2 regions of the Pseudomonas triticicola genome follow, and region 2 is predicted to be linked to the other one. Evidence: predicted binding sites of a transcription regulator. Region 2 holds the regulator's gene; the other holds the start of a gene.
What was found. Region 2 encodes FliA, which starts transcription of late flagellar genes. Its sites were predicted from a motif close to CTAAAGTTTNNNNNNNNNNNGCCGNTAA; they were not measured.
Positions count from the first base shown of each region.

Region 1: the regulator FliA is predicted to act here: its motif matches at 2,342-2,369, upstream of KVG85_RS06025 (methyl-accepting chemotaxis protein).

Region 1 is NZ_JAHSTX010000001.1:1,309,121-1,313,100, reverse strand. Features, by position in the region: gene KVG85_RS06030 (pyridoxal phosphate-dependent aminotransferase) at 1-563, opposite strand, end outside; gene KVG85_RS06025 (methyl-accepting chemotaxis protein) at 605-2,230, opposite strand; gene KVG85_RS06020 (glycerate kinase) at 2,461-3,600, opposite strand; gene KVG85_RS06015 (sugar diacid recognition domain-containing protein) at 3,816-3,980, opposite strand, start outside.
Region 2 is NZ_JAHSTX010000001.1:2,801,981-2,805,960, reverse strand. Features, by position in the region: gene flhF (flagellar biosynthesis GTPase FlhF) at 1-1,029, shown strand, start outside; gene fleN (flagellar synthesis regulator FleN) at 1,146-1,976, shown strand; gene fliA (RNA polymerase sigma factor FliA) at 1,973-2,713, shown strand; gene KVG85_RS12450 (chemotaxis response regulator CheY) at 2,881-3,252, shown strand; gene KVG85_RS12445 (protein phosphatase CheZ) at 3,271-3,980, shown strand, end outside.

The sequences.
Region 1 (3,980 bases), 1.5 Mb from region 2:
TGCCAGATCAGCAGGGACAAACTGGCGCCACTGGGATTGTTCGGGCTGTTGAGCAGCATGGCGCGAGTTCGCGGGGTGATGCGCGCGGCGACATCGGCCGGGTCGACACGAAAACCGTTTTCCGGGCGCACCGGCACCGCAATCACCTTGGCACCGCAGGCGCCAAACACACCTTCGTAGGTGACGTACATCGGCTCGGCGACGATCACCTCATCACCCGGATCAAGCAGACATTGCGCCACCGAGTACACCGCGCATTGCGCGCCGGGCAGGACAATCACCTGGTCTGGATCAACCCGTTGGCCACTGCGCTGGCGATGACGCTCGGCAATCAGCCTGCGCAGCTCGAACCGACCACGCACGTCGGCGTAATGGGTATCGCCGGCCAACAGGCTATCGATCGCGCCATGGACGATCGGCAACGGCGTATCGAAATCCGGATCGCCGACGCTCAACAACAAAACATCGACGCCCTCGGCGCGCAGTTCCAGCGCTCGGTCGTGAATCTGCCAGGCAGCGGCACCCTCCCCGGCGATTCGTTGGGTCAAGGCTGAATAGCGCATGTACGTCTCCTGTTAGCGCGGTTTCCAGCCTTCACCGTATCTCAAATCACGAAACGCGCCACCATGGCGTTCAAATCCACTGCCAGTCGCGACAATTCGTGAGTCGCGGCGCTGGTCTGGTTGGCACCGGCGGCCGATTGCGTGGCGAGGTCGCGAATGTTGACCAGGTTGCGATCGACTTCGCGGGAGACTTGCGCCTGCTCTTCCGAAGCGCTGGCGATAACCAGGTTGCGTTCGTTGATCTGGTGAATCGATTGCGTGATCTGCTCCAGCGCCACACCGGCCGCGCGGGCCATTTCCAGCGTGGACTGAGTGCGCTGATTGCTTTGCTGCATCGACGAAACCGCTTCACCGGTGCCGTTCTGGATGCCGGCGACCATTTTTTCGATTTCCTGAGTCGATTGTGCGGTGCGATGGGCCAAGGCGCGCACTTCGTCAGCCACCACGGCAAAACCACGGCCAGCCTCGCCGGCACGCGCCGCTTCAATTGCAGCGTTGAGCGCCAAGAGGTTGGTCTGCTCGGCGATCGCCCGAATCACGTCCAGCACCTTGCCAATGTCACGACCTTGCGCGGCGAGGCCTTCGATCATCTGCGCGGTGTTCTGCACGTCGTGAGTCATGGTCTGGATCGCGTCGACGGTTTTCACCACCTGATCGCGACCTTCGCGGGCGGCGTGGGTCGACTGATTGGAAGCTTCGGAAGTCGAAACGGCGTTGCGCGCCACCTCTTCCACCGCAGCGGTCATCTCGTTGACGGCAGTGGCGGCCTGTTCGATTTCGTTGTTCTGCTGTTGTAGTCCGCGCGACGCTTCTTCGGTAACGGCGCTGAGTTCTTCGGCCGCGGCGCCCAGTTGCGTGGCGGAGCCGGCGATCTGCTCGATGGTTTTGCGCAGGTTGGTCTGCATCGCGGCCAGGGCTTCGAGCAGGCGCGCCGGTTCATCCTTGCCGTCGTCTTCAATGGCTTTGCTGAGGTCGCCGTTGGCAATGGTTTGCGCAGCAAGCACCGCGCGGTTGAGCGGCGTGACGATGCTACGGGTCAGCAACCAGGCCAGCAACACGGTGGCCAGCGCTGCGATCACCGCGACGACGATGATCCCGGTGATGGCGCTGTCATAGTTTTCACCGGCCTTGGTGGCCGCCGCCCTGGCCCCGGCGGTATTCATGCCGATCAGCTTGTTGAGCTGCTCGCCCATCTGATCGGTGCCTTCCTTGATGCGCGTGTTGATCAACGCGCGCATCGCTTCCAGATCGCCCTTGCGCGATAGCTCAATCATCTGATTCTGCGCTTGCAGGTAATTATCGAGCGTCGTCGAAAACGTCTGGAAGACCGCGCGCTCTTCAGGGCCTGCCGGCAACGCAGCGTAGCTGGCCTGGGCTTTGCGCACCTTGTCGACCAGCACCGCGATGCGGGTTTCTGCCTCTTGCAGGCTGGCCGGTTCGCGATTGACCAGCACGCGGAACGAGAGGATGCGCATACGCAGGACGTTTTCCGTAACCACGCTGAGGTGGGTCACGCTGGGCAACTGGTTGGTGTCCATGTCGACCGACGCCTGACGAATGACCGTCATGCGGCTTACGGCGAACACGCCGAGGACAATCACCAGCAAGGCGATGAAGGCAAAACCGAGGAAAGCACGGGGCGCGATATTCAGATTACGCAGGGACATGGTCGGACTCTCGAAAGAAAGAAACTACGAGCATCCATGCCGTGAGCACTGGCCCATAGCGGGCGACAGTCCGGCGTCACTGGGTTTTGGTTTTGTGTGCGCCTGACCGTTGTATCGGCCAGGCTTGAGGAAGGTTTCGGGTCCGCAGTAAATATTTTTTCGGACGTTACAACAATGAAACACTGCTCCGCTGCCTTTGCACTCGACAGCTCCTACCAAAGGCAAGCGGTTCAGCGTTGGGTGGCGAGTTGCCAGACCCGGGCGATGTCGGTGGCGCGTTCACGCAGCAGGCGCGGGGCTTCGGCGCAGGCCTGTTCCAGAGTCATCGGTCCGCTGGTCACGGCGAACGCGGCGTCGATGCCGTGTTGATAGAGTTCCTGATAGCCCTCGCCCAAGGTCCCGGCAATCACGATCACCGGCACAGCGTATTGCTTGGCAACTCGCGCGACACCGAACGGCGTTTTGCCGCGCAGGGTTTGCGCATCGAAGCGGCCCTCTCCGGTGAAGACCAGATCCGCACCTTTGACCGCGTCAGCGAGCCCGACCAGTTCCGCCACCACCTCGACGCCCGCCTGAAACTGCGCGCCGAGAAAAGCCTTGGCGGCAAACCCCAGACCACCCGCCGCGCCGCTGCCCGGTTCATCACGCACGTCCTTGCCCAATACTTGCGCGCAAAGCTCGGCGAAGTGCCCCAGCGCCTGATCGAGCTGCTCAACCTGCGCAGGCGATGCGCCCTTCTGCGGGCCGAAAATGGCCGAGGCGCCGTGGGGGCCGCAGAGCGGATTATTGACGTCGGCGGCGATGTCGAAACGCACATCGGCCAGACGTCGATCAAGCCCACTCAGATCGAGTCGCGCCAGTTGCGCCAAGGCCAGGCCGCCGGGCACCAGCGACTGATTCTGCGCATCCAGCAACTTCACACCCAATGCCTGCATCGCCCCGGCACCGCCGTCATTGGTCGCGCTGCCGCCAATCGCCAGAATCACCCGTTGCGCGCCGGCATCCAGCGCTGCACGAATCAGTTCACCCGTGCCAAACGTGCTGCTGATGCAGGCATCGCGCTGTCCCGGCGGGACCAGTTGCAGACCGCTCGCCTCGGCCATTTCGATGATCGCGGTGTGGTTGTGCGGTAGCCAGCCCCAAGCAGCGTCGACCGGCGCGCCCAGTGGACCGCGCACGCGGGTGCGGCGTAACTCACCTTCGCAGGCTGCAAGAATCGACTCGACCGTACCTTCGCCGCCATCGGCCATCGGGCATTTGATCAGCGTCGCCTGCGGCCAGACCTGCGCCAATCCGAGGGCAATGGCTTCGGCAACGCCTTGGGCACTCAGGCTGTCCTTGAACGAGTCGGGGGCGATGACGATCTTCATGGGAATTCTCCGGTTGCAGTGGCATTCATGCTGCCAGTCGGCCTGCGCCTTGACGCCGGTCGGGTGCACAAGTGGCGTCGGCGTTTATTGTTCATTTCCACAAAAGACTTGCGTTGGATGTTCCGGCCTCTTCGCGAGCAGGCTCGCTCCCACATTTGAAATGCATGCCACTATGGGAGCGAGCCTGCTCGCGAAGGGGCCCCGAAATACACCGATCAATTCGGATCAGTCTGCGGCAACAGCTGCACCCCCAGGTACAACGCCAGCATCCCGTCCAGCTTCAACGGATCAACCCCGCTCAACTCGGCAATCCGTTCCATGCGATAGCGCAGGCTGTTGCGATGAATGCCCAACGCCTCGGCGCAGGCCTGGCTCTGCCC
Region 2 (3,980 bases):
ACTGCTGCCGAGCCGCTGAGCGAGCCGACCTACGCCGCACCGACGCGCCCGGCCGCAGCACCTGCGCAGGCCTCGGCGGGTGTCGATCCGCGTGCGCTGGAGTCGATGCGTTTTGAATTGAACAGCCTGCGCGAGCTGATGGAAGTGCAGCTCGGCACCCTGGCCTGGAATCAGCTGCAAGGCAGCCGTCCGGCCCAGGCCAATCTGTATCGCCGTCTGCAGCGCATTGGCCTGTCCGGCCCGCTGTCGCGCGATCTGCTGGCGATGATCACCGATATCGAAGAACCCCGTCAGGCCTGGCGCATGCTGCTGGCCCACCTGGCGCGGATGATTGCCGTACCGGAAGTCGAGCCGCTGGAAGAGGGCGGTGTGATTGCCATGGTCGGCCCCGCCGGCATGGGCAAGACCACCACGCTGGCCAAGCTCGCCGCGCGTTACGTGCTCAAGTACGGCGCGCAGAACGTTGCACTGGTGAGCATGGACAGCTTCCGCATCGGCGCGCAGGAACAACTGAAAACCCTCGGGCGCATCCTCAACGTGCCGGTAACGCACGTCGATCCGGGTCAGTCGCTGGTGCAGGCATTGGATCCACTGCTACGCAAACGCGTGGTTTTGATCGATACTGCCGGCCTGCAAGCCAGTGATCCGGCGTTGCGCATGCAGCTTGAGAGCCTGGCCGGGCGTGGCATTCGCTCAAAAAACTATCTGGTCCTGGCAACCACCAGCCAGAAACAGGTTCTAACCGCCGCTTATCACAGTTACAAGCGTTGCGGGCTGGCCGGCTGCATCCTGACTAAACTGGATGAAACGGCCAGTCTCGGCGAAGTGTTGAGCCTGGCGATCAGTCATGAATTGCCGGTCGCGTATCTGACCGATGGCCCACGGATTCCGGATGATTTGCATCTGCCGCGTCGTCATCAGTTGGTCAGCCGCGCCGTCAGCGTGCAAATGCAGGAAGAACCCAGCGAAGAAGCCATGGCTGACATGTTCGCTGATATCTATCACAGCCCGACCAAGCAGGTTGGCTGAGGTAATCATGAACAGTTTTTGTACCTACATCGATGGTCTGCCACGCATTGTTCCGATCAGGAACGCGCAGCCAGTAATGTGGCCTCCGTCTATGCAAGACAAGGTAAAGAAATAACATGGGCAGCATGCATCCCGTACAGGTGATCGCGGTGACCGGCGGCAAAGGTGGCGTCGGCAAGACTAACGTGTCAGTGAACTTGTCGCTGGCGCTGGCAGAGCTTGGCCGTCGGGTCATGCTGCTGGACGCCGACCTGGGCCTGGCGAACGTCGACGTTCTGCTGGGGCTGACACCCAAGCGCACACTGGCCGACGTCATCGAAGGCCGTTGCGAACTGCGCGACGTGCTGTTGCAGGGCCCGGGCGGGATTCGCATCGTGCCGGCGGCCTCCGGCACGCAGAGCATGGTGCACCTGAGCCCGGCGCAGCACGCCGGCCTGATCCAGGCGTTCAGCGACATCGGCGACAATCTCGACGTGCTGGTGATCGACACCGCTGCGGGTATTGGTGACTCGGTAGTCAGTTTCGTACGCGCCGCCCAGGAAGTGTTGCTGGTGGTCTGCGACGAGCCGACTTCGATCACCGACGCTTACGCGCTGATCAAGTTGCTCAACCGCGACTACGGCATGAACCGCTTCCGCGTACTGGCCAACATGGCGCAGAGCCCGCAGGAAGGGCGCAACCTGTTCGCCAAGTTGACCAAGGTCACGGATCGCTTCCTCGACGTCGCCCTACAATACGTCGGCGCCGTGCCGTACGACGAAAGCGTGCGCAAGGCCGTGCAGAAGCAGCGCGCCGTCTACGAAGCCTTTCCCCGTTCCAAGTGCGCGCTGGCCTTCAAGGCCATCGCCCAGAAGGTCGACACCTGGCCGCTGCCGGCCAACCCGCGCGGGCATCTGGAATTTTTCGTCGAGCGTCTCGTGCAGCAAACCGCAGGGCCTGTGATATGACCGCCAGTGGCATGAATCTTTACAAAAAGTCGGCGCGTGACGCGCAATACGAATTGATCGAGCGTTACGCGCCACTGGTCAAACGCATTGCCTATCACTTGCTGGCGCGCCTGCCGGCCAGCGTGCAGGTCGAAGACCTGATCCAGGCCGGGATGATCGGTTTGCTCGAAGTCTCGACCAAATACGACGCCAGCAAAGGCGCCAGTTTCGAAACGTACGCGGGCATTCGAATCCGCGGCGCGATGCTCGATGAAGTGCGCAAAGGGGATTGGGCGCCACGCTCGGTTCACCGTAATACCAGGATGGTCAGCGACGCGATTCGCTCGATTGAAGCTAAAACCGGCCGTGACGCTAAAGATCACGAGGTTGCGGCCGAACTCCAATTGAGTCTCGACGATTACTACGGGATTCTGAATGACACCTTGGGCAGTCGCCTGTTCAGTTTCGACGACCTGTTGCAGGACGGCGAACACGAAGGGCTGCACGAGGATGGCGCGAGTGCTCATATGGAGCCGTCACGCGATCTGGAAGATGAACGCTTCCAGGCGGCGCTGGCGGACGCGATTGCCAATTTGCCGGAGCGTGAGCGACTGGTGTTGGCGCTGTACTACGACGAAGAGCTGAACCTCAAGGAAATCGGTGAAGTCCTTGGCGTCAGTGAATCGCGGGTCAGCCAGTTACACAGCCAGTGCGCGGCCCGTCTGCGGGGGCGTTTGGGGGAGTGGCGAGCGCGCTGAAGGCAGTGTGGGGACACTGCGAAACGAGGCTGGTGCGGTGATGAACGGCGCCGGTCTCGATCCGTTGTGCTCCAGACAAACTTTAAGTGCTGCGCCGATTGATTGAAGTGGCGCGTCCAGGTGCTGGGCGCGTTTAAGACTGCTTGGAGGTCGAATTGAACAAAGACATGAAAATCCTCATCGTTGATGACTTCTCAACGATGCGGCGGATCATCAAGAACCTGCTGCGCGATCTTGGGTTCACCAACACCGTCGAGGCCGACGATGGCACCACTGCCATTCCGGTGCTCAACAGCGGCAGCATCGACTTTCTGGTAACGGACTGGAACATGCCGGGCATGACCGGTATCGACCTGCTGCGTCACGTGCGCGCCGATGAAAAACTCAAGCACCTCCCGGTGTTGATGGTGACTGCTGAAGCCAAGCGCGAGCAGATCATCGAGGCCGCCCAGGCCGGTGTGAACGGTTACGTGGTCAAACCTTTCACGGCTCAAGCGTTGAAAGACAAAATCGAGAAGATTTTCGAACGCATCGGCTGATGAATGCGCGGGGGAGCTATGGAGCATAACGAATCATCACAGGGCGATTTCGAATCGACCCTGAAAAAACACGCGGTCGAACTGGTCGAGAGCCTTGAAAAAGGCAGGTTCGGCGACGCGGTGCAACTGATCCATGAGCTCAATCAGACCCGTGACCGCGGCCTGTATCAGGAAGTGGGCAAGCTCACACGTGAACTGCACAGTGCGATCGTCAATTTCCAGATTGATCCGCACATGCCGCAGGCCGAGGAAGTGTCGCAAATCACCGACGCCACCGAACGCCTGGGCTATGTGGTCAAGCTGACGGAAGCCGCGGCCAACCGCACCATGGATCTGGTGGAAAGCGCCACGCCGGTGGTCAACAGTCTCGCTGATGAAGCGCAGACGTTGAGCGCCGATTGGGGCCGCTTCATGCGTCGCGAGGTCGGGGCTGAAGAGTTCCGTGAACTGGCGCGCCGGGTCGACGGTTTTCTGTCACGCAGCAGCACGGACAACCGTGCGGTGTCGAGCAACCTCAATGACATCCTGCTGGCTCAGGATTACCAGGACCTCACAGGTCAAGTGATCAAGCGTGTGACCCAATTGGTCACCGAAGTCGAAAGCAATCTGCTCAAACTCGTGCTCATGGCCAGTCAGGTCGACCGCTTTGCGGGCATCGAACATGACCGCGCCGCAATGCTTGCTGAAAAAGATCCACAAAAACATCTCTCGCAGGGTGAAGGTCCGCA